One region of the Nocardioides pacificus genome, then DNA from elsewhere that is predicted to be linked to it. Evidence: predicted binding sites of a transcription regulator. Region 1 holds the regulator's gene; the other holds the start of a gene.
The links. Region 1 encodes LexA, which represses DNA repair genes until DNA is damaged. Its sites were predicted from a motif close to TCGAACANNTGTTCGA; they were not measured.
Positions count from the first base shown of each region.

Region 2: the regulator LexA is predicted to act here: its motif matches at 4,078-4,093, upstream of ACYU7L_RS15675 (DUF6504 family protein).

Region 1 is NZ_BAAHCI010000005.1:1,380,596-1,386,842, forward strand. Features, by position in the region: gene ACYU7L_RS09255 (alkaline phosphatase D family protein) at 1-816, opposite strand, end outside; gene ACYU7L_RS09260 (phosphatase PAP2 family protein) at 917-1,705, opposite strand; gene lexA (transcriptional repressor LexA) at 1,784-2,578, opposite strand; gene ACYU7L_RS09270 (LysM peptidoglycan-binding domain-containing protein) at 2,968-3,258, shown strand; gene ACYU7L_RS09275 (hypothetical protein) at 3,297-3,629, opposite strand; gene ACYU7L_RS09280 (hypothetical protein) at 3,708-4,163, opposite strand; gene nrdR (transcriptional regulator NrdR) at 4,519-5,019, shown strand; gene ACYU7L_RS09290 (vitamin B12-dependent ribonucleotide reductase) at 5,155-6,247, shown strand, end outside.
Region 2 is NZ_BAAHCI010000011.1:424,548-430,794, forward strand. Features, by position in the region: gene ACYU7L_RS15645 (polyprenyl synthetase family protein) at 1-172, opposite strand, end outside; gene metF (methylenetetrahydrofolate reductase [NAD(P)H]) at 236-1,162, shown strand; gene ACYU7L_RS15655 (phytoene desaturase family protein) at 1,163-2,464, opposite strand; gene ACYU7L_RS15660 (DUF4126 domain-containing protein) at 2,475-3,068, opposite strand; gene ACYU7L_RS15665 (ArsC/Spx/MgsR family protein) at 3,072-3,485, opposite strand; gene ACYU7L_RS15670 (YbaK/EbsC family protein) at 3,517-3,990, opposite strand; gene ACYU7L_RS15675 (DUF6504 family protein) at 4,200-4,622, shown strand; gene ACYU7L_RS15680 (SAV_6107 family HEPN domain-containing protein) at 4,634-5,086, shown strand; gene ACYU7L_RS15685 (endonuclease) at 5,261-6,247, shown strand, end outside.

The DNA.
Region 1 (6,247 bases):
CGCGCCGTCGCGCCACGTGTCGTTGGTGACCTCGTGGTCATCCCAGATCACGATGAACGGCGCCTTGACGTGCAGCGCCTGCAGGTCGGGGTCTTGCTTGTACTGCGCGTGACGCTGGCGATAGTCGGCCAGCGAGACGATCTCGGTCGCTGGCCGGTGCGTGCGGACGTTGACGTTGTCGCTGCCCATCCCGTAGTCGCCGGCGGGGTACTCGTAGAGGTAGTCGCCCAGGTGCAGCACTGCCTGGACGTCGTCGCGTGCCGCGAGGTGGCGATAGGCGCTGAACCAGCCGGCCTGCAGGTTCGCGCACGAGACCACACCGAAGCGCAGCCGGGACGGCGTGGCGGTGCGGGCCGGCGCGGTGCGGGTGCGCCCCACCCGGCTGCGCTGCCCGCGGAGCGTGAACCGGTAGTAGTACCAGCGGCCCGGCTTGAGCCCGTCGGCGTCCACCTTGACCGTGTGGTCGCGCGAGGGGCCGGTCTGGAACGACCCGCGGCGCACGATCTTGCGGAAGCGCCGGTCGGAGGCCACCTCCCAGGTGACGCTGACCCGGGGACCCTTGCCCGAACCGGGCACGCTCGCCGCGGTCGGGGTGACGCGGGTCCACAGGACGACCCGGTCGGGCATCGGGTCGCCCGAGGCGACGCCGTGCTGGAACACGGACCGCCGACTCGTGGCGGCGGTCGCCCGGCGGGTAGGGGACAGGGCAAGGGCAGCGCCGGCCCCGGCGGCTCCGGCCCCGGTGGCGAGCACGGTACGGCGGGGGAGGGTCTCGGGCGGCGACAGTGGCTCGGATGGCCTGGTTGGCGTGGTCACGGCTCATTCAACGACGCAGGAGGCCGTTGGTCTCACCGAGAACGCCCGGTGTCACCCGATGTTCACCGAGGGTTCGGACGTGCCCCGGGTCCGGGATGCCTCAGGCGTCGACGAGCGGGCGCCGGGCGGCCCAGCGGTCCGCGAGCCAGAACCCGGCCAGCACGACCAGCCAACCCACCACGGCGTCCAGCACCCAGTGGTTGCCGGTGCCGACGATCACGATCGCGGTGACCAGCGCATAGAGCCAGCCGCCCGACCGGACGAGCGGGTGGCGCACTTCGCGGTGCACCACGATCGCCACCCACAGCGCCCACCCCGCGTGCAGTGAGGGGAAGGCCGCCAGCTGGTTGGTCAGGTCGCCGAGGCCCTTGGGTGCCGAGGCATCGGCGCCCCACCAGCCGTCAGCGGCATGCAGGTGCAGGACGTCGACGTAGCCGTCGACCAGGCGCGGCGGAGCAGTGGGCAGCAGCAGGTACATCACCAGGCCCAGGACGGTGGCCGCCAGCAGCGCCGTCCGCGCCGGGACGTAGGCCGCCCGGCCCCGGAGGTAGAGCCAGACCAGCGCGACCAGGGTGACGACGTAGTGCGCCGTGGCATACCAGTAGGAAGCGGCCAGCCCCGCCCAGGAGACCGCCGCGAACCACTGGTTGAGCCCGACCTCGATGTCGAGTCCGATCAGGCGCTCGAGGTGGAGCAGCTGGATCGCCCGCTCGTGAGCGGGCTCGAACGCGTCGTCGGCCACCAGTCTGCTGGCGCTGTAGGCGACGTAGAGGGAGGCCAGGACCGCGAGCTCGAGGAGCCCTCGACGCAGCCGAGGGCTCGGCGCCAGCGCGGTCCGCGCTGACGCCCATGGGCGGGGTGCCGCCTCCGGTCGACGTGTGATCGTCACTCCCCCCACCCTCCTGCAGGCTGCCCGGACTGCCCATCAGGAATGACCCTGACGGCTCCCGCGCCCGACCCCGAGGGGTCACATGCGACGCAGGACTGCCGTGACCTTACCGAGTATTGTGGCGTGAGTCCCGTCAATTGGCTCGTACGCCGTGTTGTGGGGCAGCAGCCAGACCTGACCGTCCTTGCGCTGGAAGGTCTTGACGGTGGCCTCGCCGTCGATCATGGCGGCCACGATCTCGCCGTTGTTGGCGGTCGGCTGCTGGCGGATCACGACGTAGTCGCCGTTGCAGATCGCAGCGTCGATCATCGAGTCACCCGAGACCTCGAGCAGGAAGAGCGTGCCGTCGCCGACGAGCTGCTTGGGCAGGGGGAAGACGTCCTCCACCCGCTCCTCGGCCAGGATCGGGCCACCTGCCGCGATCCGGCCGACGACGGGCACGTTGATCGCGGCCGGCATCGCGTCGCCGATGCCGGTGGGGTCGAAGTCCTCCTCGACGACCGGGTCGGGCGCCGACATGGAGCGGCGAGCCGCCATCACCTCGGGCAGGAAGACCTCGATGGCCCGAGGGCGGTTGGGGTCGCGCTTGAGGAAGCCCTTCTCCTCGAGCACCTTGAGCTGGTGTGCGACCGACGAGGAGCTGGTCAGCCCGACCTTCTCACCGATCTCGCGCATGCTCGGCGGATAGCCGCGCATCTCGATGGAGTCCCGGATGACGTTGAGCACCCGCTGCTGACGGGGGGTCAGGCCGGTGGCGTCGGGCGGTCCGTCGGGCAGGACGGCGACCTTGCCGGCGACCTTGCCGGCGCCCTTGCCTGGCGGCTTCGCCTTGGTCGTGCCGCCGTCGTTGTCGGAGCCCTTGCCTGTGGCCATCTGCTGCGCCTCTCTGCTTGCGTGACGCGGCCGCACCGCCGCGCCCGTCGATGTCCTTACCGTAGACCGCCGACAGGGGCAGGTTCAAACATCTGTTCGAAGGGCGTGTCGGCGCGCCCCTCTTGATTCGTTCGAACACATGCTCTAACTTCGAGCATGTGTTCGATCGAACGTCTGATCGAGTGACTCCCCAGGTCCGGAGGGACTGTCGGTGGTCACTTGTAGACACAGGTCGACACGGCAGCACCGTCGGGCAACCCGTCCGATACGACCGCCGTCTTCCCCTGGAGGTCCCCATGAGCAGCATCGCCGTCCACACCGTTCGACAGCTTCCCGTTCCCCGGCAGTCCGTTCGTCGGCAGTCCGTTCGCCAGCGACCCGCGCCTCAGATGCGGCTGACTCGCCGTGGTCGCGCGGTCGTGGTGGGAGGGGCGGTCTCGCTGATGCTTGCGGTCGGCGTGGTGTTGGGCGATGGCTCCGTGGCGACCGAGAAGGCCGGCGCGGCGCCCGAGACCCGCGTGGTGGCGGTCGCTCCGGGGGACACCCTGTGGGGCATCGCGAGCGAGATTGCGGCCCCGGGCGACACGCGCGACGTGGTCGACGAGATCCAGCGTCTCAACGCCCTCGACTCGGCTGCGGTCATGGCGGGCCAGCGCCTGCGGGTCCCCGTGCTCGACTGATAGAGCCTCGACCGACCGTGCCCACCCAGGGTCGTCCGTCAGCGGGCGGCGCGCCGACCGCCGGTCGGACGAGGACGCTCGTCAGGCGGGCGGGTGATGCCAAGCTCGCGCAGGACGCGGCTCCCGAGCAGCAGCGCGGTGAACAGGCAGACGATGGCGCCGAACGAGGCGAGGATCAGGAAGCCCCAGGCGCCTGCGTCCCCGCCGCGTGCCGTGCTCCCGAAGTCGATCGCCGCGCTGACGAGATAGCCCCAGGCGATGATCGTGAGGGTGATGCCCAGGGCCAGCAGCATCAGCAGTCCACGCTTCTTGCGCGGCTCGGCTGCGGCCCGACGGGCGCCCGCCCGCTTGCCCTTCGTCCCCGTGCTCACGCTCACCATTCTCCTCGTATGTCCCGCGGTGAGCCTATCCGTCGCGTCGAACGAGCGGGCGACGAGTGGTCGGGCGGTCTACTCCATCACGATGTTGTAGCTCACCAGGCCGTCAGCCTCGTCGTCGATCGCCTGGATGACGGCGGTGTCCGCTCCCTTGACCAGGACGTGCGCCGATGCGCCGGCCGTGCTGTTGTCCTTCCAGCCCTTGTCGACGAGCTTGGCGACGGCCTCGTCGACGGCAGCCTCCACCTCCGAGTCGGGGGACACCAAGATGTTGAAGCTCGTGCCGGTGTCGGTCTCCTCGCTGGCTGTGGAGACGAGCTCGCCGGCGATCACAGGGGCGTCGGCCTCCGGGTAGCCGTCGGGCAGAGCGTCAGGGTCCGGCACCTCGCCGGTCCCGGTGGGGGACTCGAGGACGGGGCCGGCGTCCTGATCGGGCTCGTCGTCGGAGCTGCAGCCCACGAGGCTCAGTCCGGGCAGGAGAAGCAGGGCGAGGGTCAGTGCGCCGGTGCGCGACGTACGACGGCTCATGGAGTCACCTTCGGTTCGAGTCAGCGTGAGTCACCAGTCAAGCAGGTCGGGCAATGTCGCTACCAACCCGCTGACCTGCACTTTTCCGGAGGGGGTGGCGGCCGGCCAGAACTGGTCCGTACGACACGCCGGGCGCGCTTGCCTTAACTCCGGCCCGGGCGTACGGTTCCACTACATCTAGTAGTTACACCGTTGTGGTTATCCACATCTAGTTCACAATCGACTAGGGGATAGCCCACAGGTAGCCGCTTGTTATCCACAGAAGACGCAGCGTTCTCCACAGCCACGACCGCCCCGCGAGGGTCTCTGTGGCATGCCCGGAGGACGCCGTACGACGCCCGAGAGGAGCACCGCGATGCACTGTCCCTACTGCCGGAACACCGACACCAAGGTGCTCGACTCGCGCGTCGCCGACGACGGCGGCTCGATTCGCCGTCGCCGCACCTGCTCGGCCTGCAAGAAGCGGTTCACGACCGTGGAGCAGATGCAGCTGACCGTGCTCAAGCGGTCGGGTGCCACCGAGCCGTTCACCCGGGAGAAGGCGATCTCCGGTGTCCGCAAGGCCTGCAAGGGCCGACCGGTCACCGCGGACCAGCTCGACTGCCTGGGGCAGACGGTGGAGGACACACTGCGCAGTGAAGGCTGGGCGGAGGTCCCGGCGCACGAGGTCGGGCTCGCGATCCTCGGCCCCCTGCGTCAGCTGGACGAGGTCGCCTATCTCCGCTTCGCGAGCGTCTACCGGGCCTTCGAGTCCGCGGATGACTTCGAGGCCGAGATCGCGATGCTGCGAGCCGAGCGCGAGCCGCTGGCCGACCCGAGTGTCGGTGGCGTGCGCGACCCTCAGCCGACGGGCTGACCACAGACCGCCCGGCACGTAGTGGGGAAGCTGCGTGCCGGGCGCACCACGTTGAGACAGCTAGATCCCGCACCGGAGATGACCAGGCCCGGTGCGGGCGACAATGAAGTCACCAGGCGAAACAAGGAGAGGCCCATGACGGAGACTGTCAGCGGATCCAGGCGCAAGGCCGGAGCAGCACTGAAGATCGAGCGAGTCTTCAGCACCAAGGGCGTGCACCCCTACGACGAGATCACCTGGGAGCGCCGCGACGTCGTCCAGACCAACTGGAAGACCGGCGAGGCCGTCTTCGAGCAGCGTGGCGTCGAGTTCCCTGACTTCTGGAGCGTCAACGCCTCCACGATCGTCACGACGAAGTACTTCCGCGGCGCCGTCGGCACCGACGCCCGCGAGACCGGTCTGAAGCAGCTCGTCGACCGGGTCGTGAAGACCTACACCAAGGCCGGCATCGAGCACGGCTACTTCGCCTCGGCGGCCGACGCCGAGATCTTCGAGCACGAGCTGACCTGGCTGCTCGTGCACCAGTACTTCTCGTTCAACTCTCCCGTCTGGTTCAACGTCGGCACCGCCTCGCCCCAGCAGGTCAGCGCGTGCTTCATCCTGTCGGTCGACGACTCGATGGACTCGATCCTGAACTGGTACAAGGAGGAGGGCTTCATCTTCAAGGGCGGCTCCGGCGCCGGCCTCAACCTCTCCCGCATCCGCTCGTCGAAGGAGCTGCTCTCCTCCGGCGGTACCGCGAGTGGCCCGGTCTCCTTCATGCGGGGGGCCGACGCCTCCGCGGGCACCATCAAGTCCGGCGGCGCGACCCGTCGTGCGGCCAAGATGGTCGTGCTCGACGTGGACCACCCCGACATCGTGGAGTTCGTCGAGACCAAGGCGCGCGAGGAGGACAAGATCCGCGCGCTGCGCGACGCCGGGTTCGACATGGACCTGGGTGGCAAGGACATCACCTCGGTGCAGTACCAGAACGCCAACAACTCGGTGCGCGTCAGCGACGAGTTCATGCGTGCGGTCGAGGACGGCACGGAGTTCGGTCTGCGCGCCCGCGGCACCGGCGAGGTCATCGAGACCGTCGACGCCCGCGAGCTCTTCGGCAAGATCTCGAAGGCCGCCTGGGAGTGCGCCGACCCGGGTCTGCAGTACGACGACACGATCAACGACTGGCACACCAACCCCGAGACCGGCCGGATCACCGCGTCCAACCCGTGCTCGGAGTACATGTCGC
Region 2 (6,247 bases), on a different contig from region 1:
CGCCGGCCACGCACTGCCGCGCCTCGGCCACCAGCCGTGCGGCGTCGTCGCCCAGCGGCGCCAGCCGGTCGGCCTGCCCGTCGAGGAACTCGTCGAGCGTCTCCTGGACCTGGCGGCGGAACAGCTCGCCGTCCCAGGCGGTCGCGGGCACGGCGGAGGAGGAGGAGGTCACCCGGACGAGACTAGCCAGTGGACGCCCCGCTGAGCCGCAAGGGGCCGAACCTAGAATCACGCCATGGTCGATGGAGTTGCAGGCGGTCCCGACGGCGATCGGGCCCAGCACGGGGGCACCCGCAGCATCGGGGAGCTGATCCGCGAGGGCGAGCGGTCGATCTCGTTCGAGTTCTTCCCGCCCAAGGACGAGGCGGGAGTCGAGCAGCTCTGGCAGGCGATCCGCGACCTGGAGCCCTACCAGCCCACCTTCGTCTCGGTGACGTACGGCGCGGGCGGCACCACGCGCGACACGACAGTGCAGATCACCGGCCGGATCGCCCGGGAGACGTCGCTGCGTGCGATGGCGCACCTGACCTGCGTCGGCCACACCCGCGCCGAGCTGGCGGAGATCGTGCACTCCTACGCCGACGCCGGCGTCCGCAACATCCTGGCCCTGCGGGGGGACCCCTCTGACGGGCCGAGCGCCCCGTGGACCCCGACCGAGGGAGGACTCACGCACGCGGTCGAGCTGGTCGAGCTGTGCCACGAGCTCGGCGACTTCTGCGTCGGCGTGGCGGCCTTCCCGGAGGGGCACCCCTCGGCGGAGTCGCTCGAGCACGACGCCCAGGTGCTGGTGGCCAAGGCACGCGCCGGCGCCGACTTCGCGGTGTCGCAGCTGTTCTTCCGCGCCAGTGACTACTTCGCTCTCGTCGAGCGGGTGCGCGCCCACGGCGTCGACATCCCGATCCTCCCGGGCATCATGCCGATCACCAACGCGGGCCAGGTCAAGCGGATGGCCGAGCTCTCCGGCGCCGCGCTGCCCGACGAGGTCACGCAGCGCCTGGCGGCTGCTGCTGATCCCGCGGAGGTCCGCAAGGTGGGCGTGCAGATCGCCACCGAGCTGTGCGAGGAGCTCCTCGCCGGGGGCGCCCCGGGGCTGCACTTCTACACCCTGAACCGCTCCCGTGCGACGCTGGAGATCTTCGAGGCGCTGCGGATCACGGCCTAGTCAGGCGGGCCCGACGGCCTGCGCGACCAGCGCCGCCGAGAGCCCGACGAACGGGAGCCCCGAGCCCGGCGTGGCGTGCGCGCCCGCGGCGTACACCCCCTCCACCGGGGTGGTCGGCCCGAGCCTGTCGCGCACCGTGTTGCGCCCCTGCCAGAGCAGCCCGAGCGGCGAGCCGCCCCAGCGCTCGACGAGGTCGCGGGGCGAGCGGTCGACACGGACCACGACCTGCTGGCGGATGTCGATGTCGTGGCGGGCGAGCGCGTCCAGCAGATCCTCGGCGAGCCGGCCGCGCCCGTGCACGGTCCAGGCAGTGCCACCCTCCGGCGCCTGCCCACCGGTGCGCACGACCAGGGTGGCCTCGCCGTGCAGGACGACCTCCGGGCCGAGGTCGGGGACCTCGCCGCTCAGCCCCACGTGGCACACCACCGGGGGAATCGCGGGCATCGTGCGGCGCACGTGGGCGGCGAGGGCGGGGATCCGGCGCGGGTCGACGGCACAGACCACGATGTCGGCGTCGAGCTCGCCGTCCGACGTCGACACCGCCACCGCCCGGCCCTCGCGCACGACGACGTCGCGCACCTCGGTGCCGGTGAGCACGGTGACGCCGCGGGTGGCGAGTCGCCCGGTGAGGACCTCTGACAGGCGGGCCATCCCGCCTGGCAGCGTCCAGGCGCCGAAGCGCTGCTCGACGTACGACGTGAGGCCCAGCCAGGCGGGGGTGTTGCGCAGGTCGTGGCCGTCGGCGAGCAGCGCATGGCCGGCGACCAGGCGCAACCGCTCGTCGCGGAACGTCCGCTTCAGGCGCCGGTGCAGCATCTCGCGGCCCTCCAGCAGCGTCCGCGCCTCCCGGCTCGCGAGCCGAGGGTCGAACGGCCGCTCCAGGTAGTCGCGGCGCAGCAGGTCCCAGGTCGGGGCGTACGACGCGACGTAGGCGCACCACTGCTCGCCCAGACCCGGCGCCAGCTCGTCGAAGGCGTGCAGCTGGGCCGCCCGGGACCCGCCGGGGAGCACCACGCGGGTGCCGTCCTCGAAGCGGTGCTCGCGGACCACCTCGCGGCTGACGAGGTCCAGCTCCCTCTCCAGCGGGCGCCCGGACTTGCGGAACAGGTCGCGGATCACCGCGGGCAGCAGCGTGGAGGTGGGACCCGCGTCCCAGCTGTAGCCCTCGGCGGTGACCGCGGACAGCGCGCCACCGAGAGCCTCGTCCCGCTCGACGAGCGTGACGTCGTGCCCGAGCTTGGCCAGCCGCGCCGCCGAGGCGAGCCCACCGAAGCCGCCACCGATCACCACCACGCGCGCCATGGCGTGAACCCTAGACGTACCCCGCGCGGGCCGAGCGGCGATCCTGCCACCGGCGCCAGCCTCGGCGCACCAGCTTGGCGAGGAACCAGGTCAGGATCAGTCCCAGGACGAGGAGGACCGCCGCGATCGCCGCGGCGGCGCGGGGGTTCTCGATCGCGAACCACACGACGCCGAGCACGGCGAAGTCCTCGAGGATGCTGACGACGATGTTGCTGGCCGGCTCGGGGGAGGAGTTGATCGCCAGCCGGGTCCCGGCCTTCACCAGGTGCGAGAGCAGCGCCGTGCCGCCGCCGACCGTGCCGGCGACGGCCTGCTCGAGGGAGTCGGCCTCGCCTGCCAGGAGCACCCCGATCACGGCGCCGACCGTCGGCCGGATCGCCGTGGAGACGGCGTCCCAGGTGGAGTCGAGCCAGGGGACCTTGTCGGCGACGAACTCCAGGGAGTAGAGCACCAGTGCGACCGCGAGCACGTCCCAGCGGGCGAGCACGTCGGGGACCTGGCCCAGGTCGCCGACCCGGTCGGCGATGCCGAGGACGAGGACCACGAGATAGGCGTTGACGCCGCTCGCCCAGCCGCTGGAGAACGCCAGGGTCAGGGAGTCCACGGCTCAGCCGCGCCCGGACTGTGTGCCAGGCTGGGGGCCGGTCTGGGTGCCGGTCTGTGCGGCGGTCTCGGCGTCGATCGCCCTCGCCAGTGCGACGGGGTCCCGGCCGACCACCGTGGTCCCGTCGGTGGCGGTGACGATCGGGCGCTGCAGGGCACGGGGGTGCGCGGCCAGGGCGGTGAGCCACCGGTCGCGGTGCTCGGGGTCGCGGGGCAGGTCGATGCCGGCCTCGCGCGCCTCCTTGGCGCGAGCCACGTCCCACGGCTCCAGGCCGAGCCGGTCGAGCACGGCGGCCAGCTCGTCGGCGCTCGGCGGGTCGTCGAGGTAGCGGCGGACGGTGTAGTCGACCCCCGCCTCGTCGAGCGTCGCCTGCGCCGTGCGGCACTTCGAGCAGGCGGGGTTGATCCAGATCTCCATGCGGGCTCCTGTGGCTCTGTTCGGCTCTGCTCTAGTCGACGTCGGTCTCGACGGCTCCGGTCATCGCGACCAGCTCGTCGAAGGTGGTGGAGAAGACGGCGGAGGGGTGACCGGCGGCCGCCCACACCACGTCGTACCGGCGCAGCCAGGGGTCGATGGCGGTCCTGATCGGAGCCGGGTGGGCGACCGGGGACACCCCGCCGATGACCTGCCCGGTGTGCTCGCGGACGAAGTCGGGGGAGGCGCGACGCAGCCGGTCGAGGCCGAGCCGGTGCGCGGTGGCGGTGGTGTCGACCCGGTGGGCGCCGGAGGTCAGCACGAGCACCGGCGTGCTGTCGGCGTCGAAGAGCAGACTGTTGGCGATCGCTCCGACCTCGCAGCCGAGGGCCTCGGCTGCCAGGGCGGCGGTGTGGACGGCGTCGGGGAGCACCACGATCTCGCCGGCCCCGCCGCGGCGACGGTGCTCGGTGCGAAATCGGGTGATCGAGGGGTGCTCGGTCGGCATGCCGTGACCCTAACGACACCGGGTGAGTCGAGGGGTGAGTCGAGGGGTTGACGCGCTGTCGGTGGTCCGGTGTACCGTGATGGTTGTTCGAACACGTGTTCGAGCAACGGGCCCGGCGGGGGCGACCTCGACCCCGTCCCCGCTGGGCCCTCCGGGGTCGGACCGGTGCAGGCCGGACCAGTGCGGGAGCGGCGACGAAGGAGCGAGACATGCGGCGGTACGACGACCCGGTGGAGGTCCGCAAGGGCCTGGTGGGTGGGCCCGACTCGAGCGTCGAGGGGCCCGAGCAGTTCCTGTGGCACGGACGGTTGTGGAAGGTCAGCGACGTTCTCGCGCACTGGGTGGAGACCGGGTCGTGGTGGCAGTCCTCCGGAGTGCGGGCGGTGATCGGCTCCGAGGAGTCCCTGGCCCTGCGCGAGGGGGAGCGCGAGGGTGAGCGCGAGGGTGGTGAGGGTGCGGACGTGCTCGTCGCGCCCGACCTGCTCTGCGAGCGTGAGCTCTGGCGGGTGGAGGCCGGCCGGGGGGCGGTGGCCGACCGCGCCGACGGTGCGGGCCGAGCCGGGCGAGGCGTCTTCGACCTGGCCTTCGACTGGGCCGACGGTGGCTGGCGCCTCGTCGGCTGCGTGGACTGAGGGGGCGCGCGATGCTCGAGGTCAGCCCCTACTCCCTGCCGGCGACGACCCACTCCTACCTCGCCCGCTCGGCCGAGTCGCTGCAGGAGGCGATCGTCGCCGCCGACGTGCCGACGCGCTACGCCTGTGCGCACGTCTCGGCGCTGCGCGCGGCCGCGGCCCTGCTCGCCGCCCGGGCCCAGCCGGTTCCGGTCCGCAGGCGCCCCCAGAAGAACGCCTGGGTGCTGCTCGCCGAGGTCGCTCCCGAGCTGCGGGAGTGGGCGGCCTTCTTCGCCGCCGGCGCCGGCAAGCGGGCGGCCGCCGAGGCCGGCTCGACGCGAGCGGTGACGGAGCGGGAGGCTGACGATCTGGTGCGTGACGCCGACCGGTTCCTCGCGGTCGTGGAGTCGGCGCTGGGGCTGATGCCCCACGTGCCGCTGCCGGCGCGCGTGGTGGTCCCGATCAGGCGCTCCGGAGTCGCCTGATCATCGGCGTGGCCTGATTCGTCGGCGTGGCGGGGCCCATCGTTTTGTTACGGGCCCGAGAAGACGTGAAGAACAAGGGTTTCCCGGTATGGGCGCGGCTCCCGCGGGACGGCAGGCTGCGGGAGCCCGGCGCTTCCGCCGGGCATGTCGCCGTTCTCACCTGATCGGAGCCTCATGCACCTCAGTCTCGGGTTGCGCCGCCGTCGTGCGGCGCAGGTGCTCTCCCTGTTCCTCGTCATCCCCCTGCTGGCGCTCGCGCCGGCCACACCGCTCACCGCCCCTCTCCAGGGCGCCTCGACGGGGCAGTCCGCCCAGGCGGCCACGCCGATCACCGTGGCCGCGGCCCGCGCTGCGCAGAACGGCTCGGTCGCCACCGTCCGCGGCTACGTCGTCGGGCAGCCGACCGCCTCGTCGACAGTGGTGCGCAGCGGCTTCCCCAGCGACTACGCGCTGGCGATCGCCGACGCCGCGGGCGTCACCGACACCACGAAGATGCTCTACGTCCAGGTCCCGAGCGCCTTCCGCTCCGCCTGGGGGCTCAGGTCCAACCCCTCGCTGATGGGGCGCCAGATCGACGTGACCGGCGCGCTCGCGGCGTACTTCTCGCGTCCCGGCCTGACCAGCAGCACGGCGTTCGCCTTCGCGACCGGCTCAGGAGACGGTGGCGGGGACGGTGGCGGGGGTGGCACCACGCCTCCGCCGACCGGTGGGTCGACCGACTACGACAGCACCTACTACGCCTCTGCGATCGGCAAGAGTGGGTCGGCGCTGGAGTCGGCGCTGCACACGATCACCTCGCGCGGTGTCACCAAGCTCTCCTACAGCGCGGTGTGGGACGCGCTCAAGGTCACCGACCAGGACCCGGCCAACTCCAACAACGTCCGCACGCTCTACAGCGGCTTCTCGATGCCCAAGTCCAACAACGGGGGCGGGGTCGACCAGTGGAACCGCGAGCACGTCTGGGCCAAGTCCCACGGCGACTTCGGGACCGCCACCGGTCCGGGCACCGACCTGCACCACCTGCGCCCCGAGGACGTCACCGTCAACTCCGCGCGCGGCAACCTCGACTTCGACGCGGGCGGCAGCCAGAACTCCGAGGCGCCGGGCAACTACGCCGACTCCAACTCCTGGGAGCCCCGCAACGCCGTGAAGGGTGACGTC